Regions from separate parts of the Caballeronia sp. LZ024 genome, predicted to be linked through region 2. Evidence: riboswitches for the same ligand, from Rfam matches in the RefSeq annotation. Region 2 holds a riboswitch; the other holds the start of a gene.
The links. Region 2 has a riboswitch for glycine ahead of gcvT (glycine cleavage system aminomethyltransferase GcvT). Riboswitches for the same ligand answer to the same signal wherever they lie in the genome.
Positions count from the first base shown of each region.

Region 1: it holds a riboswitch for glycine, as region 2 does, so the genes downstream of both, QCE48_RS22350 (D-amino acid dehydrogenase) here and gcvT (glycine cleavage system aminomethyltransferase GcvT) in region 2, are expected to answer to the same signal.

Region 1 covers NZ_JARUXL010000004.1:38,318-46,758, reverse strand. The annotation lists gene QCE48_RS22395 (H-NS histone family protein) at 1-50, opposite strand, end outside; gene QCE48_RS22390 (GGDEF domain-containing protein) at 128-1,546, shown strand; gene QCE48_RS22385 (DoxX family protein) at 1,616-2,029, opposite strand; gene QCE48_RS22380 (sulfite exporter TauE/SafE family protein) at 2,429-3,196, opposite strand; gene QCE48_RS22375 (LysR substrate-binding domain-containing protein) at 3,279-4,187, shown strand; gene QCE48_RS22370 (hypothetical protein) at 4,516-5,751, shown strand; gene QCE48_RS22365 (hypothetical protein) at 5,794-6,006, opposite strand; gene flhD (flagellar transcriptional regulator FlhD) at 6,040-6,357, opposite strand; gene QCE48_RS22355 (hypothetical protein) at 6,584-6,886, opposite strand; glycine riboswitch at 6,970-7,065, shown strand; glycine riboswitch at 7,069-7,171, shown strand; gene QCE48_RS22350 (D-amino acid dehydrogenase) at 7,255-8,441, shown strand, end outside.
Region 2 covers NZ_JARUXL010000001.1:3,337,253-3,345,693, forward strand. The annotation lists gene QCE48_RS15110 (UvrD-helicase domain-containing protein) at 1-986, opposite strand, end outside; gene QCE48_RS15115 (oxidoreductase) at 1,213-2,256, shown strand; glycine riboswitch at 2,327-2,426, shown strand; glycine riboswitch at 2,450-2,576, shown strand; gene gcvT (glycine cleavage system aminomethyltransferase GcvT) at 2,706-3,827, shown strand; gene gcvH (glycine cleavage system protein GcvH) at 3,897-4,277, shown strand; gene gcvP (aminomethyl-transferring glycine dehydrogenase) at 4,344-7,283, shown strand; gene QCE48_RS15135 (alginate lyase family protein) at 7,389-8,441, shown strand, end outside.

The DNA.
Region 1 (8,441 bases), on a different contig from region 2:
CGGCGCGCCATTTCCGCGATACGAACCGTGCGTGCCTTGCGCCGGTACAATCTCCATTCCGTCTCCGTCGTTCACGTCCGGCACGAACGAGTTCCGCACAACGCCCGCCGCGTAATCGCCCGGTTTCATGGAAGCGACTCTCCTCAACGTTCTTTCGACGAAGCGTCATCGATTGTCCGCAGCCTGCACGGCGGCCGCGGTGCTGCTGGCCGCCGTCCTCGTGTGGCCGCACGCGAGGACGCAGGCCGCCGTCGTCGTGCCGTTCCTGCCGATCTTCGCCACCTGGGTGACGCTGACCGAGGGTCTCACCGCCTTTCTCCTCTGGACGCAGTACCGCATCTCGGGCCGCCTCTTTCTCGCGGCGCTCGCCGGCGCCTACGCCTTCGTCAGCCTGACCGCCGCGATCCAGCTCTTCGTCTTTCCCGGTGTTTTCACGCCCGCCGGCCTCTTCGGCGCGGGGCCGCAAAGCGCAATCTGGATCTGGGTCTTCTGGCACGGCGGCTTCCCGGCGCTCGTCATCGTCGCGCTCGCGGTGCGCGCGCGCCTGCACGCCGCCGTCGAAGATCCGGACGAACGGCACGCGCGCGGTGCGCTCGTCATCGCCGGCGCGCTCGCGCTGAGCGCCGTGGTGTGCGCGGCATCGGTCTATGACGGCGGCTTGCTGCCGAACCTCATCTCGGGCGCGTCTTACGCGCAGTTGTCGGGCAACCCCGTCGCGATGCTCGTCGAGGCGTTGTGTTTCGCCGCCCTCGGCCTGCACGTTTCCACGACGCGTCTGCGCACGCTGATGGACCTGTGGCTCGCGATCGCTCTGCTCGCCGGACTCGTCGACGTCGTGCTGACGCTTAACGCCGGCGCACGATACAGCGTCGGCTGGTATGCGGCGCGGGTCGCGTCGATGGGCTCGGCGAGCGCCGTGCTCGGCATGCTGGTGTACGAGACGAGCGGCCTCTACCGCAACCTGAGCGAAGCGCACCGGGCGCTCAAGGAGTCGGCGGCGCGCGACGGCCTCACGTCGCTCTTCAACCGCGCCTGTTTCGACGAACGCTATCCGCGCGAACTCGCGATGACCGCCGCCTCGGGTCAGCCGCTCACGCTGCTCCTGATCGACGTCGATCACTTCAAGCGCTACAACGACACCTTCGGCCATCAGGCAGGCGACGACTGCCTGCGGCGCGTCGCGCGCGAGCTCGCCGTCACGCTGCGGCGTCAGGGCGACTTCGTCGCGCGCTACGGCGGCGAGGAATTCGTCGCCGTGCTGCCGGGCTGCGACCGCCCGGCGGGACGCGCGATCGCCGAGTCGATGCGCCGCGCCGTCGTCGCGATGAAGCTGCGCGGGCCGCTCGACGAAGCGTCGCTCGTCACCATTTCGATCGGCTGCGCGTCTTCGACTGCGCGCACGCCGGCGGGACCGGCCGCCCTCGTCGCGCTCGCGGACGCCGCGCTCTATCGCGCGAAGGCGCTCGGCCGGAACCGCGTCGAGGAAGCGGACGAAGGCGCGTCGCACGGCATCGCCCGGACGCAAGCGACGAAGCGACCCGGCTGAAAACCGCCAGAATTTGCGCGGCGACGGGATCGTTCTCCGCGCGCTGTGCGTGGCATCGCGCGGCGACGTTCACCGCCGGTCGAGCGAATACCGGCCCGCGCCCGTGACGCACAGCAGCAGCAGGCCGCCCATGATGCTCACGTTCTTGTAGAAGTTGATCATGTTCGCCATGCGCTCGCCGTCCGCCATCGTCCAGAATGGATGGCCGATGAGCGCCGTGCCGAGCGTGTACAGCGCGAAGATCAGCGCGAGCGGCCGCGTGTAGAACCCGAGCACGATCGCGATGCCGACAAAGAATTCCACCACGATCGCGATGGCCGCCGACAGCGCGGGGATCGGCGCGCCCTCCTTCGCCATGTAGGCGACCGTGGCCGAGTAGGCCGTCAGCTTGCTCCAGCCGAAGATCAGGAAGAGGACCATCAGCAGGATGCGGGCGATCAGGATCAGCTCGTCCTTGCGGTTCTCGAAGAGGGTGTATCGCATGATGGTTCGCTCCCTGATGTTCCCGGCGGCCATGCACGGCGCGCCGGAACTTTGTTTGAGACGTTCGGGGCCCGAGCATCGATTACCGCGCTGCCTCGGCCCGCCGTCGCGCGCGTGCGGTCCAGCACGGACATGACTTCGCGCCATGTTCTCCGAATGGGTGCGCAGATCGCGGACATCGTCGTGCGGGCCCCGTGGAAGCGCATGACGATCGCCGATGCGTCGCTGCATTACGCATTCGACGATATGAAGCAAGTCTCGACTTCTTGTCAACGGCGTTGTTCAGCGTCACTGCGCAGTTTCAGGCGCGCGGCAATGCTCGCCAGAATGGCGAGCGAGCCGATCGTCTGGAGCAATGCTGACATCATGGCTGCTCTCCTTCATTGATGAACCGACGCGTCATCGGCCCGGCAAGGCCGGTGCGTAGGTTCGGACGAAGAACGCGAGCGTGATGCAGAACGTCAGCACGAGCGTGCACGCCCGCACGATCGCGGGCGACGCGCGCCGCCCGATCTGCGCGCCGCCATAGCCGCCGATGACCGCCGCGACCAGCATCGCGAGCGTCTCCGGCCAGTGGACCGCCTTCGCGATCACGAACGTGAGCACGGCCACCGCGTTCGCCGCGCTGACGAGCAGCGTGCGCGGCGCGTTCAGGCTCTTGATGTCGCGCGTGTCGAGCAGGCCCCACATCGCGATCATCATGATGCCGACCGCGCCGCCGAAGTAGCCGCCGTACACGCCGAGCCCGAACTGAATCGCGAGCACCGCCGACCCGCGAATGCGATAGCGCGCCCGCAGCGCGTCGCCGACACGTCGCCCGAATGCGAGCGCGAGGCTTGCGATCAAGAGCAGCCACGGCAGCACGAAGGAAAACGCCGCCGACGATGTCCGCAGCAGGAGAATCGCGCCCGCGAACCCGCCGATCAAGGTGGCGACGAGCAGCGAGCGCATCGTCGCCGAGCCGACCGGGCCGAGTCCGTCGCGATACGCCCACGCGCTCGCGACGCCGCCGGGGAACAGCGCGACCGTGCTCGAAGAGTTCGCCTGAACCGGTGGCACACCCGCAGCGATTAGCGCGGGCAGGCTGACGAACGAGCCGCCGCCCGCCAGCGCGTTCATCGCGCCGGCCAACAATCCCGCGCCGAAGACAAGAAAAAGAGAGTGCATACGAGGCATCCTAGCGGCGCGACGCCCATGCGGCAATCTGGCTTTTCCAATGCTAGACTTCGGCAAAACCGAAGGAAACCCAATGCGTTTCGATCTCACCGACATGCGGCTCTTCCTGACCGTCGTTGAGCGCGGCAGCCTGACGCGAGGCGCCGAAGCGATGCATCTCGCGCTCGCTTCCGTGAGCGAGCGCATCGCCGGGATGGAGGCCGCGCTCGGCGCGCCGTTGCTCGAACGCAATCGGCGCGGCGTGCGCGTGACCGCGGCGGGCGCCGCGCTCGTGCGCCATGCGCGCTCGATCCTGGGTCAGGTCGAACAGATGCGCGGCGAGTTGCGAACCTACGCGACAGGTCTCAAGGGACGCATTCGCCTGCTCTCCAACACGGCGGCGCTGGCCGCCTTCCTGCCGCCGCGCCTCGAACGCTTTCTGTCGACGTATCCGGATCTCTCCATCGATCTCGAAGAGCGGCCGAGCGCGGATATCGTGCAGGCACTCGCGGAAGGGCGCGCTGAACTCGGCGTCGTTGCCGATATCGCCGATCTCGCGATGCTGCAGACGCATCTCATCGCGCGCGATCAGCTCGTCGTGGTCGCCAGCCGGTCGCATCGTGCAGGCTTGGGCGCGTCGGTGTCGTTCGCGGACATCGTCGACGACCCGTTCGTCGGACTCGCCGATGCCGCGCTCGAAACGCATCTCGCCGAGCGTGCCTCGCGACTCGGGCGCCAGCTCAACTACCGCATCCAGATGCGCAGCATCTGGCATGTCGGCATGCTGGTCGAAGCGGGTATCGGTGTGGCGATATTGTCAGAGGCATCGACGGCGACGCTGCGCCGCCCGGGTCTCGCGATCGTGCCGCTTTCGGAGCCGTGGTCCGCACGGCGGCTTCATCTGTGCGCGCGCAACTTCGCAGCGCTCACACCGAATGCCGTGCTGCTCGCGCAACATCTGATCGATGGACGCGTCGAGATACTGCTCCCCGGTCAACCTTAGTTACGCGCGCATGATTGTGCGCCAGGCCGCATATGTGGGACTTCGTGCAAAAGGCAATGTCCGTATGGCAATGCTGGACACTCTATATCGTTAAGCGAACGAACTAATCATACGAGACGATTTCCGCCACCACATGGGATACGCAAGCGCAGCCAGAGCGCTCGCAGCGCGGCAACTTTTCCCGCTTCACGCACGCATTGCTGACGCATTTACCCGATGCGTCGCTTCACGATGTTTTTAGGTAACGCCAGCGATTGCGCTCTGACGCAAGACAAGACATTCTTTAGCTCGACTCATTCTCATTCAATCGATCTTGTGGAGTACAGACATGTCGCGTGACTTGCTTGTGCGGTCTTGTATCATCGGCAGTCTTGTTTGGCTGGCTAGTTGCGGAGGCGGCGGCGGAAGTCCGGCGACCTCCACGGGAGGCGGATCGACATCAGGCGCGACTCCGGCAAGCGGCGCAAGCGAGACGACCGCGCAGCCGCCGACCACCGCAAGCGAGCCCGCCGTGACCGCGCCGACGCTGGCCGCGGCCACCCCGGTAATCGACGGTACCGCGCTCGGCACCTCGACATGGAACGCGGGTTCGACGGCGACGGGCGGAATCGGCCAAGCCGTCGGCGGCCTCAACTGCGCCGCCCCGAGCAACTCATACACGTACTCGCACCTGTCGATCTACCAGAACGGACAGCTTCTCGCGCTGCCGGCGAACATCGGCACGGTCGCGCCGACGATGACCGCGCAAACCGGCTGCGTCTATCCCGTTCACACGGTCGATTCGTCCGGAAAAATCCGCATGGATGCCAGCACGAACGGGTCTTACACGCTCGGTCAGTTCTTCTCGATCTGGGGTGAACCGCTCTCGTCGACGAACATCGCCGGCTTGACGGGCACGCCCATCACGGCCTATGTCACGAACGGCGGCGTGCTCACGCAATACACCGGCGATCTCGCGAGCCTCGTGCTGCCCGCGCATGGCGAAGTGACGATCGTGATCGGCACGCCGCTCACGCAGATCCCGACCTATGCGTGGACCGATCCGCCGCCGTTCGCCACCTCGCCTATCACGCTCACCTACGGCGGCGTGGTCGGCAGCGCGTTCTGGGCGAACGGCGACACCGCGACGGGCGGCCAGGGCGCCGCGGTCGACGACATCGTCTGCGCGGCCGGCATGAGCGAGCTTTATCACGTGCACACGCACCTCGCGATCTTCAAGGACGGGCAATCGCTCGCGGTGCCGATGAACATCGGCCTTCCGGGACCGTGCAACTACGAGATGCACACGCACGACCAGACCGGCATCATCCACATCGAAACGCCGAACCTCAAGTCGTTCACGCTCGGCAAGTTCTTCGATATCTGGGGACAGCCGCTCTCGGCGACGAACGTCGCGGGCATCACTGGCACCGTAGTCGCCTATATCAACGACAACGGCGACGTGCGTCGCTATACGGGCGACTTGCGCGCGATCGAACTGACCTCGCATCGCGCGATCACGCTGCAGATCGGCACGCCGGTCAGCACGCTGCCGGTCTACGTATGGGCGAGCGAGGCACAGTAAGCGGAGGGGTGGTTTAAGGCAGGAGAAGGAGGACCGGCGGGCCTAATGGCCGCCGGTCAGCGACTTGCTGGTGTGGTCGAGCGCGCGTTCGATGTCGCGCAGAAAGTCGAGTGCGAGGGCGTCCGCTTCGGGCGTGCCCTCCGCGAAGTCGCTCGGGACGGCCTGCCCTTGCGCGCGGCGCATGGCGCACACGCGCGCGGCGACGAGGCGCGCGTCGTCGAAAAGCGCTTGGTCGACGCAAAAGGGAAATAGCACGCCCTGGTTCATGAAATGCGGACCCGCGTAGTCTCAGGCGAACTGGGCTGCCGGCAGGCCGGCCATGATGATCGCGGCGTGTGTCGGCGCGACGGTCGAGTTCTTCGGCGCCTGCGTGAGCGCCGTGAGCATCGCCTGGTCGTTGAAGCGGAAGAAGCACAGCAACTGGTCCGACGCAGCCAGCTTGACCACCTGCGCGAGCGTCAGGTTCGCCAGGATGTCGGCGATCTCCCGCGACAGCCCGAGGCGGAACATGCCGATCGCGCGGTCTTCACGCAACAGGCGCTGGGCCAGCATGATGTACGAAAGGTTGATCTCGCGAATCGCTTCTGAAGTCTCGGCGGTTTGCATGGCGTCTCCGGTCTGGCTGGGCGAACGGTCGTTCTGGACCGCTTCCCGTAACATTCGTTACATTTCGTAACAGGATGGATCGGAGTCTAAAGTCGCCGCAAACGATTAGCAATGGGTTTTCAGACGTTTTTTTCGGATGGAAAGAATTTCCAGGTAACTATTGCGCAAACCATTGCGCGCCCAGCCAGCCGGCGCGGTCCGGTTGGTCTACATGTAACAAACCGGCTTACTGTTGCGACTCGTCGTCGTCCTCGTCGTTCATCCCGAGCGCCCAGCGGATGTCGCGTGCGAAATCGAGGCTGACCTTTTCCCACTGCGGCGAGCCGAGTGCGAAATCGCGGGGATTGCTCCGGCCGCGCGCGCGCCGAATCGTCTCGATGCTCAGCGCGAGAGCAAATGCTTCGCCACGGAGCGGATGCATGCGGCCGAGCGGGAGGTCTTCGTCTTGTTCCATTGACCAGTTTTCGGCGCATGCAGAACAAACTTGAGGACGGTCGTGCGGCGCCGTCTGCGTCGCGATGCCGCGCAAGCGCTTGCGCGCACGCGGCTTTGTCGTGAAGCCGAAAAGACTTGCCAACAATAATCGCGGACGTTACCTTGCACCTGTTCTCGACATGCAGCGCGGGAGAGATCGTCAAGGCAACTGATGACGACGCCGACGGAGCAACCGCCCCGGAAACTCTCAGGCCCAAGGACCGCGCCGCAGGAACGATCTGGAGAGAGGCGCGACGCGCCCACCGAAGGGGATCTTCCGCCGCATCACCGCTTCAGCGTTTCACTGGCGTAAGAGAAACTCTCAGGTACATGGACAGATGGGGCATCGGCGCCGGAAGCCGACTCGCGCAATGAGCGCGGTCGAAGGCATCCGGCGATGCTCAATTCGATCTGGACCATGTCATGTCACGAATCGCCATCATCGGCGCCGGGATTACCGGCGTCACCACCGCTTACGCCCTCGCCCGCCGCGGCTTCCAGGTTACCGTCTACGAACGTCATCGCTATGCGGCGATGGAAACGTCGTTCGCGAACGGCGGCCAGCTCTCCGTCAGCAACGCCGAAGTCTGGAACCGCACGGCCACCGTGCTGAAGGGCCTGCGCTGGATGCTCACGCGCGACGCCCCGCTGCTCATGAATCCGTCGCCCTCGTGGCACAAGTATTCGTGGATGGGCGAATTCCTGCGCCAGATTCCGAACTACCGCGCGAACACCATCGAGACCGTGCGCCTCGCGCTTGCCGCGCGCGAGCATCTCTTTTCGATCGCCGAGCGCGAAGGCATCGCGTTCGACCTGGAACGGCGCGGCATCCTTCATATCTACAAGGATCGCCGAGACTACGACGCCGCCGCGAAGGTCAACGCGCTGCTGCGCGAAGGCGGCCTCGACCGCCATGCGGTCGGCGCGAGCGAGATCGGCCGCATCGAGCCCGCGTTGCAGGGCGAGTTTCATGGCGGCTTCTTCACGCCGTCGGATTCGACCGGCGACATCCACAAGTTCACGCGCGGTCTCGCCGATGCCTGCGCGCGTTACGGCGTCGAATTCCGCTACGACACGCAGATCGAGTCGATCCGGCAGGGCGGCGACGCGCGCATCTCGATCGACGCCCGCCACGATGGAGAACGGCGCGCCGACGTGTTCGAGCAGGTCGTCGTGTGTGCGGGCGTGCAAAGCCGCGCGTTCGCCGGCATGCTGGGCGACCAGGTTAACGTCTATCCGGTGAAGGGCTATTCGATCACCGTCTGTCTCGACGATGAACAGAGCCAGAACGCGGCCCCCTGGGTCAGCCTTCTCGACGACAACGCGAAGATCGTCACGAGCCGGCTCGGTGCCGATCGCTTTCGCGTCGCGGGCACGGCCGAGATCAACGGCTTCAATCGCGATATTCGCGCGGACCGCGTCGCGCCGCTCGTCGACTGGACGCGGCGTCTCTTCCCGCAGGTCTCGACCGCGCGCGTGATTCCGTGGGCCGGCCTGCGACCGATGTTGCCGAGCATGCTGCCGCGGGTCGGCGCCGGCAAGCTTCCGGGCGTGTACTACAACACCGGGCACGGGCATCTCGGCTGGACGCTGTCGGCGGCGACGGCCGA
Region 2 (8,441 bases):
TTGCAGCCGGTGACGGTGATCGTGTCGCCCATGCCGTGCTCGGACCAGAGCTTCTTCTCGAAGAGCTTCGGATTGTTCGCGATGACGTTGTTCGCCGCCGTGAGAATGCGCACCGTCGAGCGATAGTTCTGCTCCAGCTTGACCACATGCAGCTTCGGGAAATCCTTGCCCAGTTGCGCGAGGTTTTCGAGCGTCGCGCCGCGCCAGCCGTAGATCGCCTGATCGTCGTCGCCGACGGCCGTGAATGCCGCGCGCGGGCCGGCCAGGAGCTTCAGCAATTCATACTGGCAGGTGTTCGTGTCCTGATATTCGTCGATCAGCAGATAGCGCAGGCGGTTCTGCCACTTGTCGCGCACCTGCTCGTTTTCCGCGAAAAGCTGCGCGGGACGCAGGATCAGATCGTCGAAATCGAGCGCCTGGTACGCGTGCAGCGTCGCCGCGTAGCTGCGGTAGACGATCGCCGCCTGATGCTCGTCCTCGTTCGCGGCCAGCACGGAGGCTTGATCCGGCGACACCATCGCGTTCTTCCAGAGCGAGATGATCGACTGGATCTTGCGGATCAGGCCCTTGTCGGTCGTGCCGAGTTGCTCCTGCACCATGCCGAAGCAGTCGTCGGCGTCCATGATCGAAAACTGCGGCTTCAGTCCGACGTGCGCCGCTTCCTGACGCATGATCTGCACGCCGAGCGAGTGAAAGGTGCAGATCGTCAACTGGTTGACGGGCACCTTGCGGCCTTCCTTGCCGGGCGTCGTGAGCGTCTTGCCTTCGAGCAGCTTCGCCGTGCGCTCGCGCATTTCGAGCGCGGCCTTGTTCGTGAAGGTGAGCGCGGCGATATGCTTCGGCTCGAAACCGCGACGCTCGATCAAATGGGCGATCTTTTGCGTGATCACGCGCGTCTTGCCGCTGCCGGCGCCGGCGAGCACGAGACAGGGACCATCGAGATAACGCACCGCTTCGCTTTGCGCGGCGTTCAGACCTGCGGACATCGTGTGTGGACTTTGAGAGGCGTTGGGCGGAAGGCTCTCGACACCGCCGGATGGACAGCGAAACCGGGCGCCGTCGAGACGCACGCAATTTCGAGAGACGCGATGTTAACACGGCGATCGACGTCTTCGATCTGGCCCTGTGCGCCGCCATCGACCGGTCAAATATGCCGTCCGGCATGGCATGGCGTGCCACAATATCGCGACACCCACGCACGAGGATGCCCGCATGAGTTCCCTACTGAAAGTCGGCGTGATGGGCTACGGCCTGGCCGGCGCGACGTTCCACGCGCCCGTCATCGAGCACTGCGGGCGCGCGAGCGTCGCCGCGATCGCGACGAGCCAGTCCGAGCGCGCGCAGGCCGATTATCCGAAGGCGGCGATCGTCGCTGATTTCGACGCGCTCGTCGCCATCGACGAAATCGAATGCATCGTGATCGCGACGCCCAACGACACGCACTTCGACCTCGCGCGCCGGGCGCTGGAAGCGGGCAAGCACGTGGTCGTCGACAAGCCAGTGACGCTGTCCGCCGCCGCCGCACGCACGCTCGCCGATCTCGCGGCCGCGCGCGGCCTGCTGTTCGCGCCCTTTCACAACCGGCGCTGGGACGGCGATTTCATCACGTTGCGCGCGCTGATCGAAAGCGGGCGGCTCGGACGCGTGACGCATTTCGAATCGCATTTCGACCGTTTCCGCCCGAAAGTGCCGCAGCGATGGCGCGAGGAAACGTCGCGCGGAGGCGGTCTGCTGTTCGATCTCGGGCCGCATCTGATCGATCAGGCGCTCACGCTGTTCGGCGCGCCGCAGACCGTTTTCGCGACGGTCCGGCAGCACCGCGACCACGCGCACGCGCCAGATTACGTGCATCTGCTGCTCGGCTACGGCGACAAGGAAGTCGTCCTGCACGCTACCGCGCTCGCGGCGCTCGAACCGCCGCGGTTTTCCGTCCACGGAACGCGCGGCAGTTATGTGAAGAACGGGCTCGACACGCAGGAAGATCAGCTGAAAGCGGGCCTGCGTCCGGGCGACGCCGAATTCGCAAAAAATCCGCCCGGCCTCCTGCGCGAAGTCGACGGCGATCACGATCTGCGCCAGGAATTCGCCACGCGCGACGGCGCCTACGCCGACTACTATCGCGCGCTGGCAGCGTCGATCCAGGACAAGAAGCCGTTCCCGGTTTCGGCGCAGGACGCGGTCGACGTGATGACGATCATCGAACTCGCGATGGAAAGCGACGCCGAAGGGCGGCGCGTGGCATTCAGGCGGCTGTGAAGCCCGGGCGGCGTGCCACTCGGCGGTTTCCTAATCTGTTTGACAAGCCTAATACGGTCGCGTAAATTCGCCGCACGCGTCGGGAGAGCGCGTGGCCGCAGGTTTTGCGCGCCGCGCCGCCGAAGGGGCACACCCGCAAACTCTCAGGCAAAAGGACCGGCCGCGTCGAGGAAATCGTTCGTTCAGAACCGTTTCTTCGCACTCTGGAGAGCGGCACGGCCGGGATGGAAACAATCGGCTGGTGCCCACCGAAGGGGCGCGCGATGGGCCGCATACCGGGTCCGCGCAATCTCTCAGGTACCGAGGACAGAGGGGTCATGCTTCGATCCGCCACGCGGTTTGGGCTTTGCATGCTGCATTTGCGATCACGCAAAGACGCAGCCTGAAAAGCCGAAACCGCCGGTGAAGTCGAAGCATGGCCTTTTTTGTTTTTGCGACCCGAGGCCCCGATGACCGAACTTCAACACACGCCCCTCCACGCCGCTCACCTCGCGCTCAACGCGCGCATGGTCGACTTCGGCGGCTGGGACATGCCCGTCAACTACGGCTCGCAGATCGACGAACACAAGGCCGTGCGCACCGACGCCGGCATGTTCGACGTGTCGCACATGCGCGTCGTCGATTTCACCGGCGGCCCGGTGCGCGACTTCTTCAAGCTCGCGATCGCCAATAACGTCGACAAGCTCACCACGCCCGGAAAGGCGCTCTACTCCTGCCTGCTCAACAGCAAAGGCGGCGTGATCGACGACCTGATCGTCTACTTTTTCGCCGAAGACCATTTTCGCGTCGTCGTGAACGCGAGCACCGCCGAGAAGGACATTGCGTGGTTCGGCCAGCTGAACGCCGAAGGCGAATTCGGCCTGACGATCACGCCGCGCCGCGATCTGGCGATCGTCGCCGTGCAGGGTCCGAACGCGCGCGAAAAAGTCTGGCAAGTGGTGCCGGAGACGCGCGCCGCGACCGAATCGATCAAGCCGTTCAACGCCGTGACGTTCCCCTCGACGCCCTTCGGCGAACTGATGCTCGCCCGCACCGGCTACACCGGCGAGGACGGCTTCGAGATCCTCGTGCTGGACGCGCACGTCGAAGCGCTTTGGGACGCACTGAAGGCGCAGGGCGTGAAGCCCGCAGGCCTCGGCGCACGCGACACGCTGCGGCTCGAAGCCGGCATGAACCTCTACGGCCAGGACATGGACGAAAACGTCTCGCCGCTCGACGCGGGCCTCGCGTGGACCGTCGACATGAAATCGTCGCGCGATTTCATCGGGCGCACGGCGCTCGAAGCGGACGGCCAGAAGTCGAATTTCGTCGGACTGATTCTGCACAAGGAAAACGGCCGCGCCGGTGGCGTGCTTCGTGCTCACCAGAAAGTCGTCACGCCGGCGGGCGAGGGCGAGATCACGAGCGGCACGTTTTCCCCGTCGATGCAGGAATCGATCGCGTTCGCCCGGGTGCCGGCGAGCGTGAATCCGGGCGACGTCGTGCAGGTCGTGATCCGCGACAAGCAACTTCCCGCTAGCGTGGTAAAACTGCCCTTCGTGCGCAACGGCAAGGTGCTCGCGAGCCTCTGACGAGGCCGCGCCGCACGGCGCAGCGCATGTCCGAACCCTACTCTCAAGAACCACGCACAGGAGCATCCAATGAGCATCCCGGCCGAACTGAAATACACCGAATCGCACGAATGGGTCCGCACCGAAGCTGACGGCACGCTCGCCATCGGCATCACCGATCACGCGCAGGAAGCGCTCGGCGACATCGTGTTCGTCGAACTGCCGGCGGCGGGCAAGACCGTGACGGCGGGCGACGCGATCGCGGTCATCGAATCGGTGAAGGCGGCGTCCGACATCTACGCGCCGGTCTCGGGCGAAATCGTCGCGGCCAACGACGCGCTGACGAGCGGCCCCGACCAGATCAACGGCGCGCCGTATGAAAGCTGGCTCTTCAAGATCAAGCCGGCCGCTGACGCAAGCCTCGACAAGCTGCTCGACGCCGCCGGCTACGGCCAGTCGATCGGCGAATAATCTCTTAATCGACGGTGCGGTTTTCGCGGACGCAAGCCGCCGGAAACCGCACCCGCAGGAATTCACATGAAGCTCGACACTCCGGATCGCCTGATGAACCGCTCATCCCTGTCCCTCGCCGCGCTCGAATGCCACGATGCATTCGCCGAGCGGCACATCGGTCCCGATTCCGCCGACCAGCGCGCGATGCTCGACGCGCTCGGCTTCGCCTCGCGCGCGGCGTTCATCGACGCGGTGATCCCGGAGTCGATCCGCCGTCAGGAAACCTTGCCGCTCGGCGCCGCGTTGGGTCCCTTCGCGCAGCCGAAGAGCGAGGCTGAAGCGCTCGCGTCGCTCAGGAAGCTCGCGGATCAGAATCTGGTGTTCCGGACGTACATCGGTCAGGGCTATTACGGCACGCACACGCCGGCTGTGATCCTGCGCAACGTGCTGGAAAATCCGGCCTGGTACACGGCGTACACGCCGTATCAGCCGGAGATTTCGCAAGGGCGCCTGGAGGCGCTCCTGAACTTCCAGCAGATGGTGATCGATTTGACCGGCCTCGCGATCTCGAACGCGTCGCTGCTCGACGAAGCCACCGCCGCCGCCGAAGCGATGACGCTTTTGCAACGCGTCGGCAAGCCGAAGTCGAACGTGTTTTACGTCGCCGACGACGTATTGCCGCAGACGATCGAAGTCGTGCGGACACGCGCGAAGCCGATCGGCGTGGACGTGAAGGTCGGGCCGGCCGAGGACGCTGCTTCGGCGAATGCGTTCGGCGTGCTGCTGCAATACCCGGGCGCGAACGGTGACGTGCGCGACTACCGCGCGCTCACCGAAGCGATTCACGCGGCGGGCGGTTACGTGGTCGCCGCCGCCGATCTGCTCGCGCTCACGCTGCTGACGCCGCCGGGCGAATGGGGCGCGGATGTCGCGGTCGGCAATACGCAGCGGTTCGGCGTGCCGGTCGGCTTCGGCGGTCCGCACGCGGCGTACATGGCCGTGCGCGACGAATTCAAACGCCAGATGCCGGGGCGGCTGGTGGGCGTGACCGTCGACGCGCAGGGCAAGCACGCGCTGCGTCTCGCACTGCAAACGCGCGAACAGCACATCCGCCGCGAGAAGGCGACGTCGAATGTGTGTACCGCGCAGGCGTTGCTCGCGATCATGGCGAGCATGTACGCGGTCTATCACGGCCCGCACGGTCTGAAGACGATCGCGCTGCGCGTGAACCGCGTCGCGTCGATCTTCGCGGCGGGCGTCCAGAAGCTCGGCTACGCGCTCGCAAACGAAACGTTCTTCGACACGGTGACCATCCAGAGCGGCGCGAACACCACGGCGCTGCATCAGGCTGCTTCCGCCGCGCACATCAACCTGCGTCATGTGGATGCGCAGCATGTGGGCGTGTCGCTCGACGAAACCACCACCCGCGACGACCTGACGAAGCTCTTCGCGCTCTTCGCGGAAGTCGCGGGCAAGACGGAAACCTTCGACATCGACGCGCTCGATGGCGCGCTCAAGGAATCGCTGCCCGCCCATCTGCATCGCACGAGCGAATTCCTCACGCACCCGGTCTTCAACCGTCACCATTCCGAGCACGAAATGCTGCGCTATCTGCGCAGTCTCGCCGACAAGGACCTCGCGCTCGACCGCACGATGATCCCGCTCGGCTCGTGCACGATGAAGCTCAACGCGACCTCGGAAATGCTGCCGGTCACGTGGCCCGAATTCGCGCAGATCCATCCGTTCGCGCCGGCCGAGCAGACCGTCGGCTATCGCACGATGATCGATCAGCTCGAACAGATGCTCGTCGCGTGCACGGGTTATGCGGCCGTGTCGCTGCAGCCGAACGCCGGCTCGCAAGGCGAGTACGCGGGGCTGCTCATCATCCATGCGTACCACGAGTCGCGCGGCGAAGGGCATCGCAATGTCTGCCTGATTCCGGCTTCCGCGCACGGCACCAATCCGGCGTCCGCGCAGATGGCGGGCATGCAGGTTGTCGTGGTCGCGTGCGATGCGAACGGCAACGTCGATATCGACGACCTCAAGGCGAAAGCCGAGAAGCATTCGGCGAATCTCGCGGCGATCATGATTACGTATCCGTCGACGCACGGCGTGTTCGAGCGCAACGTCCGCGAAATCTGCGAGATCGTGCACGCGCACGGCGGCCAGGTGTACGTCGACGGCGCCAACATGAACGCGATGGTCGGCCTGACCGCACCCGGCCAGTTCGGCGGCGACGTGTCGCACCTGAACCTGCACAAGACCTTCTGCATTCCGCACGGCGGCGGCGGACCGGGCGTCGGCCCCGTCGCGGTCGGCGCGCATCTTGCGAAGTTCCTGCCGAACCAGCACTCGACCGGCTATCAGCGCGACGAAAGCGGTATCGGCGCGGTGTCGTCGGCGCCTTACGGCTCGGCCGCAATCCTGCCGATCTCGTGGATGTATATCGCGATGATGGGCGCGAAGGGCCTCACCGCCGCGACCGAAAGCGCGATTCTCGCGGCGAACTACGTGGCGAATCGTCTCGCGCCGCACTATCCGGTGCTTTACAGCGGACCGGGCGGACTGGTTGCGCACGAATGCATTCTCGACGTGCGGCCGATCAAGGAATCGAGCGGCATTTCGGTGGAAGACGTCGCCAAGCGCCTGATCGATTTCGGCTTCCACGCGCCGACGATGAGCTTCCCGGTGCCGGGCACGCTGATGGTCGAACCGACGGAATCGGAGTCGAAGGAAGAACTCGACCGCTTCATCGACGCGATGATCCGGATTCGCGAGGAGATTCGCGCGGTGGAGGAAGAGCGCGCCGATCGCGAGGACAATCCGCTGAAGCACGCGCCGCACACGGCGGCCGTCGTGACCGCCGACGACTGGACGCACACGTACACGCGCGAGCAGGCGGCGTATCCGCTGAAGTCGCTCGTCGCGCGCAAGTACTGGCCGCCGGTCGGCCGCGCGGATAACGCCTATGGCGACCGCAACCTGATGTGCTCGTGCGTGCCGGTGTCGGAATACGACGACTGACGTGGACATCGCCAGACCGCCCGGAAGCTTCGGGCGGTTTTTGCTTCAGCCGCCCAATCCCGGCTAACATCTCACCCCGAACCAAAGCCAATCAAGGGAGTTCGCATGGCGCTGAAGGTGCGAGTGGGGAACGAGGCGGGCCGTCGATGGCACATGCAGACAGCGCTCGCCGCGATTGCGCTGACGGCCGCGGTCGCGACGCAGGGCGCGCACGCCGCGATGAATTTCTGCGCCGCGCCCGCGATGCAGTCGAGCGAGCGCACCAATGCCGATCCCGGCGTGCGGGCGCTGGTGAAGATGGTGCAGTCGCACGTCAACGACCAGCCGAAGGCGCGCGCGAAGCTGCACACCGAAGGCACGCTGCCGCACGAGGGCATCTACGACGAGAGCGTCGAAGCGGAGAAGGACCTCGGCCTCATGCGCGACGCCGCGCTCGCCTGGCGCGCGACCGGCGACGAGCGCTATCTGCGGCTCGTCGAGCGCTTCCTGCTCGCGTGGGTCACGACTTACCAGCCGAGCTTCAATCCGATCGACGAAACGAACTTCGAGTCGCTGATCCTCGCCTATGATTTGACTGCGAGCGCGCTGCCGGTCAAGACGCGCAATGCGGCGAACGCGTTCATCTCCAAGATGGTGACGGGTTATGTCGAGGACATCGACAAGCAGAAACGGCCGCTCGAAGGCACGTATCGCAACAACTGGCAGAGTCATCGCGTGAAGCTGATCTCGATGGGCGCGTTCACCATCGACGATCGCAAGATGATCAACGCGGCGCAGCGTCTTTTCGTCGAGCATATCGGCGACAACATTGCGCCGGACGGCTCGACCGTCGATTTCGCCGAGCGCGACGCGCTGCGCTATGTCACCTACGATCTTCAGCCGCTCGTGACGGCGGCGCTCGCGGCGCGGCGTCATAACCGCAACTGGATCGCGGACCGCGCGCCTTCCGGCGCGACGCTCGCCGCCGCGCTCAACTGGCTCACGCCGTATGCGCTCGGCACGAAGACGCACGAAGAGTTCGTTCATTCGTCCGTGCCGTTCGACGCCAAACGGCGCGAAGCGGGTCTGCCGGGCTATTCGGGCCAGTGGGACCCGAAGAATGCGGCGGAACTGTTTCATCTCGCGGCGCGTCTCGACGGCCGCTATGCACCGGTGGCG